DNA from 2 places in the Peribacillus sp. FSL M8-0224 genome. Region 2 is predicted to be linked to the other one. Evidence: riboswitches for the same ligand, from Rfam matches in the RefSeq annotation. Region 2 holds a riboswitch; the other holds the start of a gene.
The links. Region 2 has a riboswitch for FMN ahead of MKX49_RS14465 (ECF transporter S component). Riboswitches for the same ligand answer to the same signal wherever they lie in the genome.
Positions count from the first base shown of each region.

Region 1: linked by a shared signal. The riboswitch ahead of ribE (riboflavin synthase) and the one ahead of MKX49_RS14465 (ECF transporter S component) in region 2 are both predicted to bind FMN.

Region 1 covers NZ_JBBOOJ010000001.1:136,549-143,965, forward strand. Annotated here, with positions in the region: gene MKX49_RS00630 (ATP-binding protein) at 1-771, shown strand, start outside; gene MKX49_RS00635 (DEAD/DEAH box helicase) at 819-1,955, shown strand; gene megL (methionine gamma-lyase) at 2,182-3,357, shown strand; gene MKX49_RS00645 (TspO/MBR family protein) at 3,375-4,103, opposite strand; FMN riboswitch at 4,306-4,437, shown strand; gene ribE (riboflavin synthase) at 4,584-5,222, shown strand; partial or broken gene ribB (3,4-dihydroxy-2-butanone-4-phosphate synthase) at 5,241-5,879, shown strand; gene ribH (6,7-dimethyl-8-ribityllumazine synthase) at 5,959-6,429, shown strand; gene MKX49_RS00665 (DHH family phosphoesterase) at 6,838-7,417, shown strand, end outside.
Region 2 covers NZ_JBBOOJ010000001.1:3,031,155-3,038,571, reverse strand. Annotated here, with positions in the region: gene sigX (RNA polymerase sigma factor SigX) at 1-301, shown strand, start outside; gene MKX49_RS14475 (GerMN domain-containing protein) at 267-1,490, shown strand; gene serA (phosphoglycerate dehydrogenase) at 1,539-3,113, opposite strand; FMN riboswitch at 3,435-3,571, shown strand; gene MKX49_RS14465 (ECF transporter S component) at 3,736-4,317, shown strand; gene MKX49_RS14460 (ferredoxin) at 4,444-4,692, opposite strand; gene MKX49_RS14455 (helix-turn-helix domain-containing protein) at 4,983-6,047, shown strand; gene MKX49_RS14450 (RecQ family ATP-dependent DNA helicase) at 6,047-7,417, shown strand, end outside.

The DNA of each region.
Region 1 (7,417 bases), 2.9 Mb from region 2:
CGTGTAACCTTTTTACCGATCATCGTCCACTCGGAAATGCTTGGAGTATATGCAATCGTTAGGGATATTACCGAATTGCGGCGCGAAGAGGAATTGATGATCATGTCTGAAAAGCTATCTGTTATCGGACATCTGGCTGCGGCCGTCGCACATGAGATAAGGAATCCGCTGACATCTTTAAAAGGATTCGTACAGTTAATGGATATGACCCAGGAAGTGAACCCGCTGCATTCTGATATCATGTTGAAGGAAATTGACCGAATCAATATTATCTCAAGTGAACTTTTGGTTCTCGGAAAGAAACAGGATGTCGCATACTGCAGGATCGATCTTGCCGACAGTTTACAACAGGTATTCACGTTGATGAAAGCAGAAACGAATTTGAATAATATCGAAATGGGGCTAAGGATTAAAACCGCCGAACCGATTTATATTATGGCTGATTCAATTGAACTTAAACAGTTGGTAATCAATATCGTCAAGAACAGCATTGAAGCGATTGAAGATAATGGGGAAATTGATATATCTCTGCAAATAATCGATGGACATGCTGTAGTCAGCGTGAGTGATAATGGCATGGGAATGGGGCCTGAGCGCCTTGAACGGATTGGTGAGCCTTTTTACTCGACGAAGGAAAAAGGTTCAGGGATCGGGCTTGCAATTTGCCGGAAAATCGTTCATCGCCTTCAGGGGGAAATGGATTTTGAAAGTGAGATAAACAAAGGGACGACGGTTACAATTCGTATTCCGTTGGCTACTGGACAAGAATAAATGGTACTATGAAAGATAGGAAAAGTTTTATATTAAAGGAGAACGATATGAGCGAATTACCTGCATTAATAAACGATAGAAAACCATATATACAAGAAGCCTGGAAAAAATCCGGATTCGGACAACTTACCCCGATACAAACGAAAGCGATCCCCGTGATTGTCGAGGGAAAGGATATCATGGCCGAATCACCGACAGGTACAGGAAAAACATTGGCATATTTACTGCCATTGCTGGAAAAGGTTGATCCTGAAAAAAAATCGCCCCAGGCTTTGATTCTGGCATCATCACGAGAACTGGTCATGCAGATCAATGAAGAAATTCGCATTTGGTCAGAGGGAAGCGGCATTACGGGTGCAGCATTCATCGGCGGTGCTAATGTGAAAAGGCAGTTGGACAAACTGAAGAAGCGTCCACAAGTGATTGCTGGAACACCGGGACGGATTTACGAATTGATTGCCCAAAAGAAACTGAAGATGCATGAAGTTAAGACGATAGTACTTGATGAAGGTGACCAATTGATCATTCCAGAGCATATGGGAACGATCAATAATATTATCAAAACAACACTAAAAGATCGGCAAATCATGGTATTTTCAGCAACCCTGCCAGAGGAAACGGAAAAAGCGGCCCGGGGATTCATGAATGAACCCGAAATGATCAAGGTCGATAAAAATGAAAAAATGGAATCCAAGGTGGACCATCTTTACTTTGTTGTTGAGAGACGGGAAAAGTCCAAGATTCTCGAGAAAATCACAAGACTTAAAGATGTGAAGGCACTTGCCTTCCTGAATGATATTGCGGAGCTTAGCGTCTTACATGAAAAACTGAGTTATAAAGGTATTGAAATGGGCGTGCTTCACGGTGAATCCAATAAAGTCGACAGGGAGAAAGCACTGCGCAAGCTTCGATCCGGAAAGTCCCCGATGCTGATAGCAACAGATGTAGCGGCAAGGGGGCTTGATATTAAAGGTCTTACTGCGGTCGTTCATATTGATATGGCTGACAACATCGAACAATATATCCATAGATCCGGTAGAACTGGGCGTGCAGGTGCAGATGGTACGGTCATTTCAATCGTAACGGAAAGAGAAGAGCGAGAGTTGAAAAAAATGGCTCGTGAACTGGAGATTCCATTAACGAGAGTAACCTTCTATGGTGGAAACATCGTAGTCGATGAATGATTCGGAAAAAGGGACGGCCATGGCGGCTGTCCCCTTTTTTTTGGAATTCACGTTAGGATTAAAAATTAAAAGAGGTGCTCAACTTGTAGAATCCAACTGAACAGAATGCAGCTTATTTTTACTAAATTCAGGGTTCATTTATGGGGGATAATCATGAATGAAAACGCTTCCTTTATATGGGTTTTTGACATATGATAGCAATAGACATAGGTTAGGAGGAGACGGTATGACAAGAAAGTATAAACAATTTGAAACGGCAGTCATCCATGAAGGATATGACTCGAAGAAGCATTTGGGAAGCTTGGCAACACCTTTATTCCAAACCTCAACATTCACTTTCGAAAATGCCGAGCAAGGGGAGAGGCGTTTTGCCGGTATCGAAGATGGATATATTTATTCTCGCCTTGGAAATCCAACGGTACAAGTGCTTGAAGAAAAGATTGCCGCACTGGAAGGCGGGGAAGCTGGCCTTGCTTTCGGTTCAGGCATGGCAGCCGTTTCAGCAGTACTTTTTGCGTTAACTAAAACAGATGATCACATCCTCTGCTCACAGGGGTTATATGGTTGTACATTCGGCCTTCTGCAGCTAATGAAAAATAAATACCGGATCACTCATGATTTTTGTGAAATGGATACTGAAGAACAGGTTAGGAAAATGATCCGGCCGGAAACGACCTGCATCTATGTAGAAACCCCGATCAATCCGACGATGAAAATGATTGACTTACAGATGGTGGTAAGGATTGCGAAGGAATATAATGTGACGGTCGTAGTCGATAATACGTTTTCGACGCCCTACCTACAGAGACCGCTTGAATATGGCTGTGATATTGTCCTTCATAGCGCTACGAAATATCTTTGCGGGCATGGGGATGTCGTTGCGGGACTTGTCGTCGGTAAAAAGGAATTCATGAATCATATAGCTGGGACTACACAGAAAGATATCGGTGGAATCATTTCACCATTCGACGCCTGGCTACTATTGCGGGGGTTAAAGACCTTGCCCGTCAGGATGGACCGTCATTCGGCCAATGCAATGGCAATCTTTCATGAACTTAAGAAACATCCAAAGGTGAAAAAGGTATATTATCCAGGTGATGATGCTTCACCGGATCATTATATCATGCAAAAACAGATGAAACATGGTGGCGGCCTTATCTCTTTCGAATTGCATGGCACAAAACAGGATGCACAAGATTTCCTCAATAAATTGAAACTTATCAAAATTGCCGTAAGTCTAGGGGATGCCGAAACATTGATCCAGCACCCCGCTACCATGACGCACTCTGCCGTTCCTGAAGATTCACGGGAACAAATGGGCATCAGTGACCAGCTGGTCCGTCTCTCAGTTGGCCTAGAAGCTTGGCAGGATGTATGGCAAGATCTTCAACAAGCATTTTAAGATACCATATCCCTCATTTAGTTCCTTCTATTTTTAATGAAGATGGTGATGGATACGATAAAAGTGATGGTAGCCAGGATATAAGAAATGTCTGTGATTACCGGATAGGCGTCGCTATTTCGTATCCCGATGCCTATGAACGCCCAAACGAATACGAGAGGATAGCACCAATCCCGGTTTTTACCTGCAAAGAAAAAGGCCAGGGTTGTTGCTGCAATCAGCAGGACGATCGTCCAGGTTGATTCGGAAACCCCAAAACCGTCCCATTTGATATAGGTTAGGTAATAAGAAATGTCAGCTATGGTTGCGACACTTACCCAGCCTGTATAAACGGAGAACGGAAATAGGTCAAAAGTAGTGTGTTCCACTTTTTTTATGTTTGTATAAATGACCATTAAAGTAACCAACAAAGCAATGATAATGAATACGGATAACAAAAAGTATTCATAGTGCCAAGCTAAAAGCCAAGCTCCATTCAAGACACAGCTTAAAGCGAACCAAGGGAAGGATGCCTTATAAGCAGGGCTGTTTTGATGTTTACTTAAAAACTGCCTGAATACCCAGATGGCGAGCAGGAAATAGATCAAGCCCCATATGGAAAATACATATCCGGCAGGAGTGAAAAGGACATTAAGTTTATCGGAAATCTCTCCTGATGTCTGGCCGTTCAATGGCAGGAAATTGGCTAAAAAATTCATCGTGACGACGAACAGATAGAAAATCAAGTTGATGATGGAAATAAGCATGGTCTTCCTCCTTATTTGAATTTTGATCCTCTAACCCTATTCCACATATTTAGCCTGCCTAACCTTTTTGGAGCACATCGGGGTTAATGGGGGACCATTTTTACATAAAGATAGGAAGTTCCTGTAACAATTGAACCATTTAAGGTTAGAAATTTTACATCTTCACTTTATGGTGATAAAATATTCAAAGATTCATATTATTTTAGTCCTTCGGGGTCGGGTGAAAATCCCAACCGGCGGTGATGAAGAAATTCTAAGCCCGCGAGCCTGTTAAAAGGCAGGATTTGGTGAGATTCCAAAGCCGACAGTACAGTCTGGATGGGAGAAGGACGTGTGGAACCCAAGTGTATACGTATGCCTAATTTTTCGAAAATGAAAATATTAGGCTTTTTAGGTATACAATTTTTTTCACTCATTTCTCCTGCTAACCCCTTAGGCCATCCTAAGGGGTTTTTTATATTTTATAAAAGGGGGAAAAACATGTTTACGGGAATCATTGAGGATATCGGTACCGTACATTCCTTGAAAAAAGGAAAAAGCAGTATGGAGTTATCGATTCGTTCTGAAAAAATCCTTGAAGATGTGCATCTGGGGGATAGTATTTCAGTCAACGGGGTCTGCTTAACGGTAACGTCCTTCACGAAAAGTTTATTTACGGTCGACGTGATGCCGGAAACGGTCAAAGCTTCCTCGATCCGGACGTTAAAATTGGGATCACCTGTTAATCTCGAACGAGCCATGAGTGCACAGGGAAGGTTTGGCGGTCATTTTGTTTCAGGTCATATCGACGGAACCGGAACGATCATAAAAAAAGAACGGAAAGAAAATGCCGTATATTATGTAATCCAATTGGAAGAAGGGCTTAGTGCCTTTTGCATTCCAAAAGGTTCCGTGGCCATTGATGGAACAAGCTTGACGATATTTGGGATCGAAAGGAACCTTTTGACGGTTTCATTGATTCCATTGACTCATCAGGACACCATATTGGGACAAAAAGCGGCTGGCGATATCGTTAACATCGAAAACGACATGATAGGGAAATATATAATACATCAAATGAAAAATGGCAATCCAAAACCAGGACTGAATTTAGAGTTTTTGGCAGAGCATGGATTCTAATAAAAGGGCGGTGTAATGATGTTCCATACAATTGAAGAAGCAATAGAAGATTTGAAGGCTGGCAAGGTAGTAATCGTATCCGATGATGAAGACCGTGAAAATGAAGGGGATTTTGTAGTGTTGGCCGAAAAGGCGACTCCGGAAGCGATTAATTTCATGGCGACTCATGGACGTGGTTTGATTTGTACGACCATCACTGAACAACTGGCAGCAAAATTGAAACTGCATCCTATGGTAGGAGAAAATACCGATCATCATGGCACTGCTTTTACGGTAAGCGTCGATCATAAAAGCACCTCTACAGGAATCAGTGCTTTTGAACGGTCCTTGACCATCCTTGAGCTTCTTAATGAAGATTCGGTCGCTGAAGATTTCCAAAGGCCTGGTCACACTTTTCCGATAGTCGCTAAAGAAGGCGGCGTATTAAGAAGGGCAGGACATACGGAGGCATCGGTGGACTTGGCGAAGTTATGCGGTGCCGCTCCAGCCGGTGTCATTTGTGAGATCATGAATGAAGATGGGTCGATGGCCCGCGTATCCGATTTAGAAGTCATCGCTGATAAATTCAACCTGAAGTTCATTACGATAGCCGATTTGATTCGGTATCTTCAACATAATGATCCAATCGGGAAACAGGAACTTGAACTGAACATCCCGAAAGCTTGAAGGATTTTTAAGGAATGAAATCTTAACATGAAAAAATATTATTGTTTTTAAAAATTAGGAGGAATTGGACATGGGGAAAACTATTGAAGCACAATTAATCGGATCAGGATTGAAAGTAGGAATCGTGGTAGGGAGATTTAATGAGTTTATCACAAGCAAGCTTTTAGGAGGGGCATTGGATGGTCTTAAGCGTCATGGAGTTGATGAGAATGATGTTGACATCGCGTGGGTCCCAGGTGCTTTTGAACTTCCGTTAATTGCTAAGAAACTTGTGAATACAGGTAAATATGATGCGGTAATCGGTCTTGGAACGGTAATCAGGGGTGCTACTTCACATTATGATTATGTCTGCAATGAAGCAGCTAAAGGCATGGCTTCCGTTTCATTGGAAACAGGTGTACCGGTTATCTTCGGTTTGCTGACAACTGAGAATATTGAACAAGCCATTGAACGTGCTGGAACAAAATCAGGCAACAAAGGCTATGAAGCTGCGGTTAGTGCCATTGAAATGGCCAACCTTGGAAAATTGATAGAACAGTGATTTCACATAAGGAAGCCGCAGGAAATAACATTCCTGCGGCTTTTTTTGATGTGCCGGATCTTGGGTCTGATTGAGTCAAATTTCTTCAACCATTTGGCAATTCTTCTTAAGTTCGTAAAGTTCCTAGCCATTGATCGATTAGTTATTGCGGCTCTTCGACACTCACCGAAACCCCTTCAATGGAATTACCTCGATTTCAAAGTAATGTGTTTTTCATTATTTATCGTTATAAATTATGGGAAGTAAGGAATCATTAGGTAATTCCTCGAAAAAAAACCGAACAAAAGCGTCACGTAATGGAAGCATGATAAAATATGCAGATATGATTATGCTACAATTGTAAAGATTGCAATTGAAATTCATGTCTTTAGGGAAAAGTAAATTTATTAGTTATTAGGAGGGGTTTGTGTGTACCATCTCTTTACACATAATGATTTAGATGGAGTCGGGTGCGGCATTGTAGCTAAGCTGGCATTCGGAGAAGATGTAGTGGTTAGTTATAATTCAATTGGTCGCCTTAATCAGAATGTAGGCGCATTTCTTGAGCAGGCCAAGATTGAAGATACATTGATCGTTACTGATCTATCGGTTGATGAAGATAATGAAAAAATGATTACTCAGTTTGTGGAAGATGGAGGCAAGGCTCTGCTGATCGATCATCATAAGTCAGCACTGCATTTGAACGAACATGATTGGGCATCTGTAACTGTCGAACAGGAAGATGGTAAACAGACGGCAGCCACATCATTATTCTATCAGTATGCAGTTGAAAATAAATTGCTGGAACCTTCAAGCATTGTCGCTGAATTCGTTGAATTGGTCCGTCAATATGATACTTGGGAATGGGAAGTCAATAAAAATACAACGGCAAAGCGATTGAATGACCTGTTTTTCATGATTCCGATAGAGGAATTCGAAATGAAAATCGCAAATAAGCTGTCCACGGCTGAAAGTTTCACTTTTGACGAAGTGGAGCAAACGCTTCTGA
Region 2 (7,417 bases):
TAGGCAATTGCTAAAAGATGAAGAGCCCATTCCCGAGGAAGTGGCTATCAAGAACGATGAAATCCAAGATATTTACCAATGCTTAAACCGGTGTACCACGAATCAAAGATCCGTGATCATTTTACGATATATTCAGGGATTGTCCATTACGGAAACTGCTGAAGTATTGAATTGGAGTGAAAGTAAGGTAAAAACGACCCAGCACCGAGCTTTGAAGGCCATTAAAAAGTTGATGGAAGATTTATCAGGAAAGGAGGGCCACCGCATTGAGGAGATCCCGTTGGAAAGAAAGCGAAATTGAAGACATGCTGCGCGAGCTTCCGAAATTAAAAGATGACCGAACCAAGGCAGAGGTGTATGCGAGAATACATGATAAAAAGAAAAAGAAACACTGGATACCTCTATTCGCGGGTGTTGCCTCCTTATTCTTAATGGTTGTTTTGGCATCATCGTTCATTATTGAAATAAAAGGAACGACAAGTCGAGAAGACAGCGGCAGCAGTGGGAAATTATCTCTATCTGAAAGTAAGGAAATGGCAGATCTTGAACGGAAGGATGCAAGTAACCAAGAAAAGCCCTCAGAAGATAAACAGGAATCTCAAGAGTTTTCGAGTAACCAAGCGAAAATCGAATCCAAAGACAAGTTTTCAGAAATGGAACCGCGAAAAGGGGAAAAGGAAAAAACATTTGAACAAGCGATCTATCAGGATGACCTTAAAAATGCCTCGATCATTACGATGGGTGTCCCAGATGATCAAATGAATTTCATCGTTCCCATTTCAATTAAACTTAAACATCATGATGAAAGTGATACACTGAATCAGTTAGTTAATCAAATGTCCGATATCGATGAAGCGCAATATGGGCTATCTGACTATTTTCCGCTTGATATAAAGATTAGCCAAGGAAACGATATAAACACTGCCCATATTGATTTTCCAGAAAAAAGCCAACTGTTGGCTGAAGATACACTTTTTCTCCATTCGATGGAAGAAACGCTTTCCTATAACAATATAGAGAAAATGACATTTTCCACAGAAGGGAAGCAAGGTGCCAGGTTTGCACATGCGGGATATTTAAAGGAGATGGATATACCTCATCAAAAAAAACGCACATACCTTCTTTATCAAAGGGATGAGTCCTCTCCAAGTTTCCTTGTTCCAAGCAATATGGGTTATCCGGACTTTGAAGAGGCGCTGCAAGCCGGAAAAGGGGAGGCGGACATCGAGGGAATGTCACCTGCAATCCCCCATGACCTGAAATGGGAAAGGATAAGCTCTAATGGAGATCTTGTGATCATTCATCTATCAGATCAAGCTGTTATTGAAAATAGTGAGGAAACCCTTCAAGCTTTAGAAGCCATACTCTTCATAGCTAAGGATTTTGGTTTTGAAAAAGTGAAGTTTGAAAATGCTCCTATTGAAGAGGTGGGCCAGTTGAATTTAACTGAAGACATATTGGTGCCAGAAGCACCGAACCAAGTGAATTGAATGCATTAACAGAAAAAAGTGCCCGCGCTGCGGGGCACTTTTTTCTTCTTATAATGAAATACGGGCCATGAACGTAATTTCTTCTGTTTCCATTAAAAACTGTTTCATGTTGTCTTCTAATGGTAAATCGAAGCTCAAAACCATGATGGCTTCACCGCCAGCTTCTTTTCGGCCAACCTGCATGGTGGCGATATTCACTCCATGATCACCCAGGATCTTACCTACGTTACCGATTACACCGGGTTTATCGGTATGCTGGATATAAAGTAAATTCGATTCTGGATGAAAGTCGATTTTGAAACCATTCAAACTTACAATTCGAGAACCATAGTTTTCGATATAGGTCCCACTTATTGTTAATTCTCGGTTGTCACCTTTTACTTTAAGGCTGATCAAATTCGAGTAGCCTAAAGAGTCCGTAGAGATTTTTTCGCCAATGGTTATGCCACGCTCTTTTGCGATCAACAAGGCATTCACTTCATTGACTGATGCATCGACTCTTGATCTTAAAAAGCCGGAGATTAGACTTTTTGTAAGAATCGCGGTATCGAAATCCAAAGATTCTCCTGCATATGTAACGGAGATTTCCTGAATTCCTTCATTCATGCACTGGGAAGCAATCGATCCCATTTGCTGAACGAGTTGATGGAATGGCTGTACCTTTTCAAACACTTCTTTAGATATGGCCGGAAGGTTGATTGAACTTGATACTGGATTTCCTTCGAAATAGGTCAATACTTCTTGGGCCACCTGTACGGCGACATTTAATTGGGCTTCTTTCGTAGAAGCGCCTAGATGCGGTGTAGCAATGACGCTATCCAGTTCCAGCAGTTTATGGCCAAGTGGAGGTTCTTCGACGAAAACGTCCAGTGCCGCCCCTGCAACATGCCCTTCAACTAACATTTCATATAAATCATCTTCGTCTAGAATTCCACCACGGGCGCAGTTCAGTACATAAACCCCTTTTTTACAGGTAAGCAGTTTTTCTTTATTAATTAATCCTCTAGTTTCATTCGTTAGTGGTGTATGAACAGTAATGATGTCTGCTTTAGGAAGCAATTCATCCAATGGCAGGGCCGTTACGGACATTTTCTTTGCGCGATCTACAGTCAGGAACGGGTCATAGACAATGACATCCATGCCAAACACTTTAGCACGTTTGGCAATTTCCCCTCCGATGCGTCCAAAGCCAACTATGCCTAATGTTTTACCACGAAGTTCAGTTCCCGTATATGAAGAACGTTTCCACTCCCCATTTTTCAATGAAGCATAAGCTTGCGGAATGTGGCGCAATAATGAAGCCATCATCGCGAATGTATGTTCAGCTGTTGAAATGGTGTTGCCGTCAGGTGCATTAACCACGACAATCCCGCGTTTTGTCGCTGCGGGGATGTCTATGTTATCAACACCGACACCAGCGCGTGCTATAATTTTTAACCGCGGCATACGGTTCATTAAATCTTCCGAAACCTTTGTTGCACTTCTCACAAGAATTGCATCGATCTGATCAAGTTCGTTTGCAGCTTCCTCTACGGTCTTCTGAATGAGATGAATAGTGGATGCCTCTGAAAGCGGTCCGAGTCCTTCTGGTTTAATGGCGTCTGCTACTAAAATCCGATACACGTCTAAACACCTTCCTAAGGAAAAAATTATCTTAAATTTCAGTTAATTTTACAATTGAAATGCTGATAATGTCAATTTGGCTTATCTGAATGAAAGCGCTTAAACAAATGATTTTCATCTGATCATCCGTTTAATGCGGCGATATAAATAGCTTCGTCTTCTTTTGCGAAAAATTTTTGAATTGTCATATTGTAAATCCGCCATTCGTTTTAAGCCGTTCACTGCGACGATCGATATTCATCCTACATGCATCAAATGAGAAAAAATGCTATCAAAAAAAAGGTATTTCAGATATAATGGGAAGTATAAAAAATTTTATAGGTCTATCTTCGGGGCGGGGCGCAATTCCCCACCGGCGGTGATGAAGGAATTTCTACTTCTAAGCCCGCGAGCCTTACAAGGCAGGATTTGGTGTGATTCCAAAGCCGACAGTATAGTCTGGATGGGAGAAGATGGAGGTTCCTTAGTGCGTTTCAACAGTTATTTGCTGAACGTTTGTTTGATGTAACCTTTAATTTATCCCTTTAATTCCATTGGAATTAAAGGTTTTTTATTGAACATCAACATATTTTGGAATCCTAACCTCTTTTTCAGGTAGATCGGAAAAGAAGGAGAGAGAACTATGAAAAAGAACAAAGTGAAAAAAATGGTCTCACTTGCCATGATGGGAAGCATATCGTATTTATTGATGCTTTTAAATTTCCCGTTTCCAGGATTCCCGCCTTTTCTCAATGTTGATTTTAGCGACATACCAGCACTGATGGCGGCATTGATTTTCGGTCCGATGGCTGGAATTCTAGTCGAGTTCATTAAAAACCTATTGGATTTAGTCATGACAGGGACCTTGACTGCTGTGCCTGTGGGGCATATCGCTAACTTTATAGCCGGAATACTGTTTGTCTTGCCGACTTATTATGTATTTCAGAAAATCAATTCAAAAAAAGGAATGACGTTCGCCTTACTTGCGGGAACAGTTTCCATGGCAGTATTCATGAGCGTATTAAACTATTTTGTCTTTTTACCGGCTTATACCTTCTTTATGGGATGGGATGCCATGTCGGCGCCCGAGTCAAGAAAGTTCGTTACGACGGCAATCTTGCCTTTCAACGTGATTAAAGGCGTGCTCATCACATCTGTATTCATGTTGCTGTTCATTAAATTACAGACATGGATCAATAAGCAAACATTATATAAAAATGCTTAATGGCATTGACGATAGATATGAAAAAACAACCGGATATCCATATCCGGTTGTTTTTTTATGCCTGTTTTTTGGTATGTGCATTGGCCAAAAGAAAAAGCCATTCTCGATTGAAAATGGCTTGTACCTTTATTCGAATTTTAGTGCATCTCCGTCAAATGCCTCGTCAGCAACTTTGATGGAATCCGTAGGGCATCCTTCAAATGCATCCATCATGTCGTCTATAAGTACATCTGGAATTTCAACGATACCCTCGTTATCGTCAAGGGTAACAAATGCGATCCCTTCGTCATCATAATCGTATATATCTGGTGCCGCTGCTCCGCAAGCTCCACAAGCTATGCATGTTTCTTTATCCACAATAGTAAATTTAGCCATGAATATAACCCCTCCTAAGTTGATTAACAACTGATAATCTTTTTATTTCAGATTATTATCTCTTTCTTATTGTAAGACCGAATGCCAAACTTTTCAATAGAAATTGTATTGATAATAACTATCATGTAGCTGAATGTCAACGAAAAACATCGAAATAATTAACTTGGTCCTTTCCATGTTTCGTCATTTAGTCACATAATTTCCGTTGTATTCATCAATAATAACGGCGGTTTTTGCAGATTTTTGTTACAATGGGTTTATTGGTTAAATGAAACAAGGATGTGAGTCCCATGAATAATTATCTACAGGCCATCATTCTATATGCGATAAAAAAATTTCAAGGTGAGCGCTCCATTTATGCTATATACCATATGCTGCAGGGTAAGAAATCGTCACAAACCATCCAAGATGCCCACTTATTCGGGTTAACGGATATTTTTGGGACAATACCTCGATTTACCCGTCAGCAATTAAATCAAAACATTGAACATTCGCTTAAGCATGACTTGATCAATTTAACGGATAAACCAGATGCTTATGAAATTAGTTTGCAAGGTGAACGAATGTTGGTCGATTACTTTAAAAATAATCCTTTTCCGGAGTATTTAAATGGTTGGAAGTATCACAATATCACCCCTGTTTTTTGGGGAAGGTTAAACTTACTCATTCAAACCATATCCCATATTGTCCACAATGAAAGACGTTTTTATCCGATACAACGAAATCCCAAAATCCAATTCTTCGTAAAGGAATTTTTACATGCCAATCGTCAGGATCGAGCGTTTATTGCCCAACATCTATATGATGAACTGGTATCCCTTTTAGAAGATCAAAGTGATATGAAACGAGACATTTTCATTTTGAAATTGACCGGGATAAACAGGATTGGACTAACGTTTGAACAGATTGCAAAAAGAAAAAATGCGGAAGAAGAGTATGTTCGCTATACATTCCTTGACTCATTGCATCAAATGCTTGCAGAAATGGAAACGGGTAGTGACTACCCTCTCTTATCCTCATTAACCAATGATTGGAAAAGAAGTGGTAATCCTCATTTGACACAATCTACAAAGACTACTTTACGATACATCCAGGAAGGGAAAAACCTCGGTGAAATAGCTGGTATCCGCAGATTGAAAGTCAACACCATCGAAGATCACCTCGTAGAAATTGTTTTATCGGAAAAAGATTTTCCGATTTCCGATTATGTGTCAATCGAGGATGAGAGGGAAATAACTGAAGCGATTAAGAAACTTGGTACAAAAAAGCTTAAAGCTATCAAGCAGATGGTCGATAATAAACAAATAAGCTTTTTTCAAATAAGACTTGTACTTGCGAAAATAGGTGAGAGATGATGAACATGGAACGAGTCCTCAAAGAAAAATTCGGTTTTGATGAATTTCGTCCTGGACAGAAGGAAGTGGTTGAATCATTGATGTCCGGCCGTCATACATTAGCGATGCTCCCAACCGGGTCAGGTAAATCATTATGTTATCAGCTGCCGGCTTATCTGGTAAATAAGACTGTCATAATTGTATCCCCGTTATTATCTTTAATGCAGGATCAAGCGGATCAGCTGAAGATGAGCGGCGAAAAAAGTGTATTGACCCTCAACTCTTTTTTGACGCTTAATCAAAAAAGGAAAGCTTTCGATAGGTTACATAGTTACCGTTTTATCTTTTTATCTCCTGAAATGCTGAGCATCGATGGTGTGATAAAATCCTTGAAATCCATAGAAATAGGCTTGTTCGTCATAGACGAAGCACACTGCATTTCACAATGGGGGTACGATTTCCGTCCGGATTATTTGAATTTAGGAGAAGTGAGGCGTGAACTGAATGATCCGTTGACGCTTGCCCTGACGGCAACTGCAACCGATGAGGTCCGGAGGGACATCGTTGTTAAACTTAACATTGGGCAGGCCGAGGAAATGGTCTCATCCGTTGATCGTGAAAATATTGCCATTATTATCGAGCGAATGTTCAGCTATGATGAGAAGCTAGCCCGTGTGCTGGAGCTTGTCAGGAAATTTACCGGAAGCGGAATTATTTATTTTTCCTCTAAAAAAGTGGCGGAATCAGTCGCTGGTTTTTTACAGGATAACGGGATCGATAGTGTCAATTATTATCACGGTGGAATGGAGCAGGAACAAAGGATGCTCATTCAGCAGCAATTCATTTCCGGCCAGTTGAAAATCATATGCGCAACAAGCGCTTTTGGAATGGGTGTGAATAAATCGGATGTCAGATATGTTATCCATTTTCATATCCCGTCCACGATGGAAGCATATCTTCAGGAGATTGGCAGGGCGGGGCGAGACCGGAAACAAAGTGTGGCTGTCTTATTATATAGCGAAGGGGATGAAGGGCTTCCCCTTCATTTGATGGAGCAACAGTTGCCTACGGATTCGCAAATCGATGGTGTATGTTCTTTCCTTAATGAATCACAAAAGAATCTGGCGAATTTGACCCCCTCAGAAAAAGAGCAGCTGTCGCAATCCTTTTCGTTGAACGAAATCCAGCTCCGTTTTTTTACCCAGTTTATTATGGGCAATAACCAGGATCAAGTGGCAGAGATGAAAGAGTATTGTCAAAAGAGGAAAACCAGTAATCAAGAAAAGCTGCATAAATTCCTTCACTGGATATATGCACAGGAATGTCGCCGTTCAGGGATACTGGACTATTTTGGAGAAAAGCATCGGGAAGCGAACCCCATCTGCTGTGAT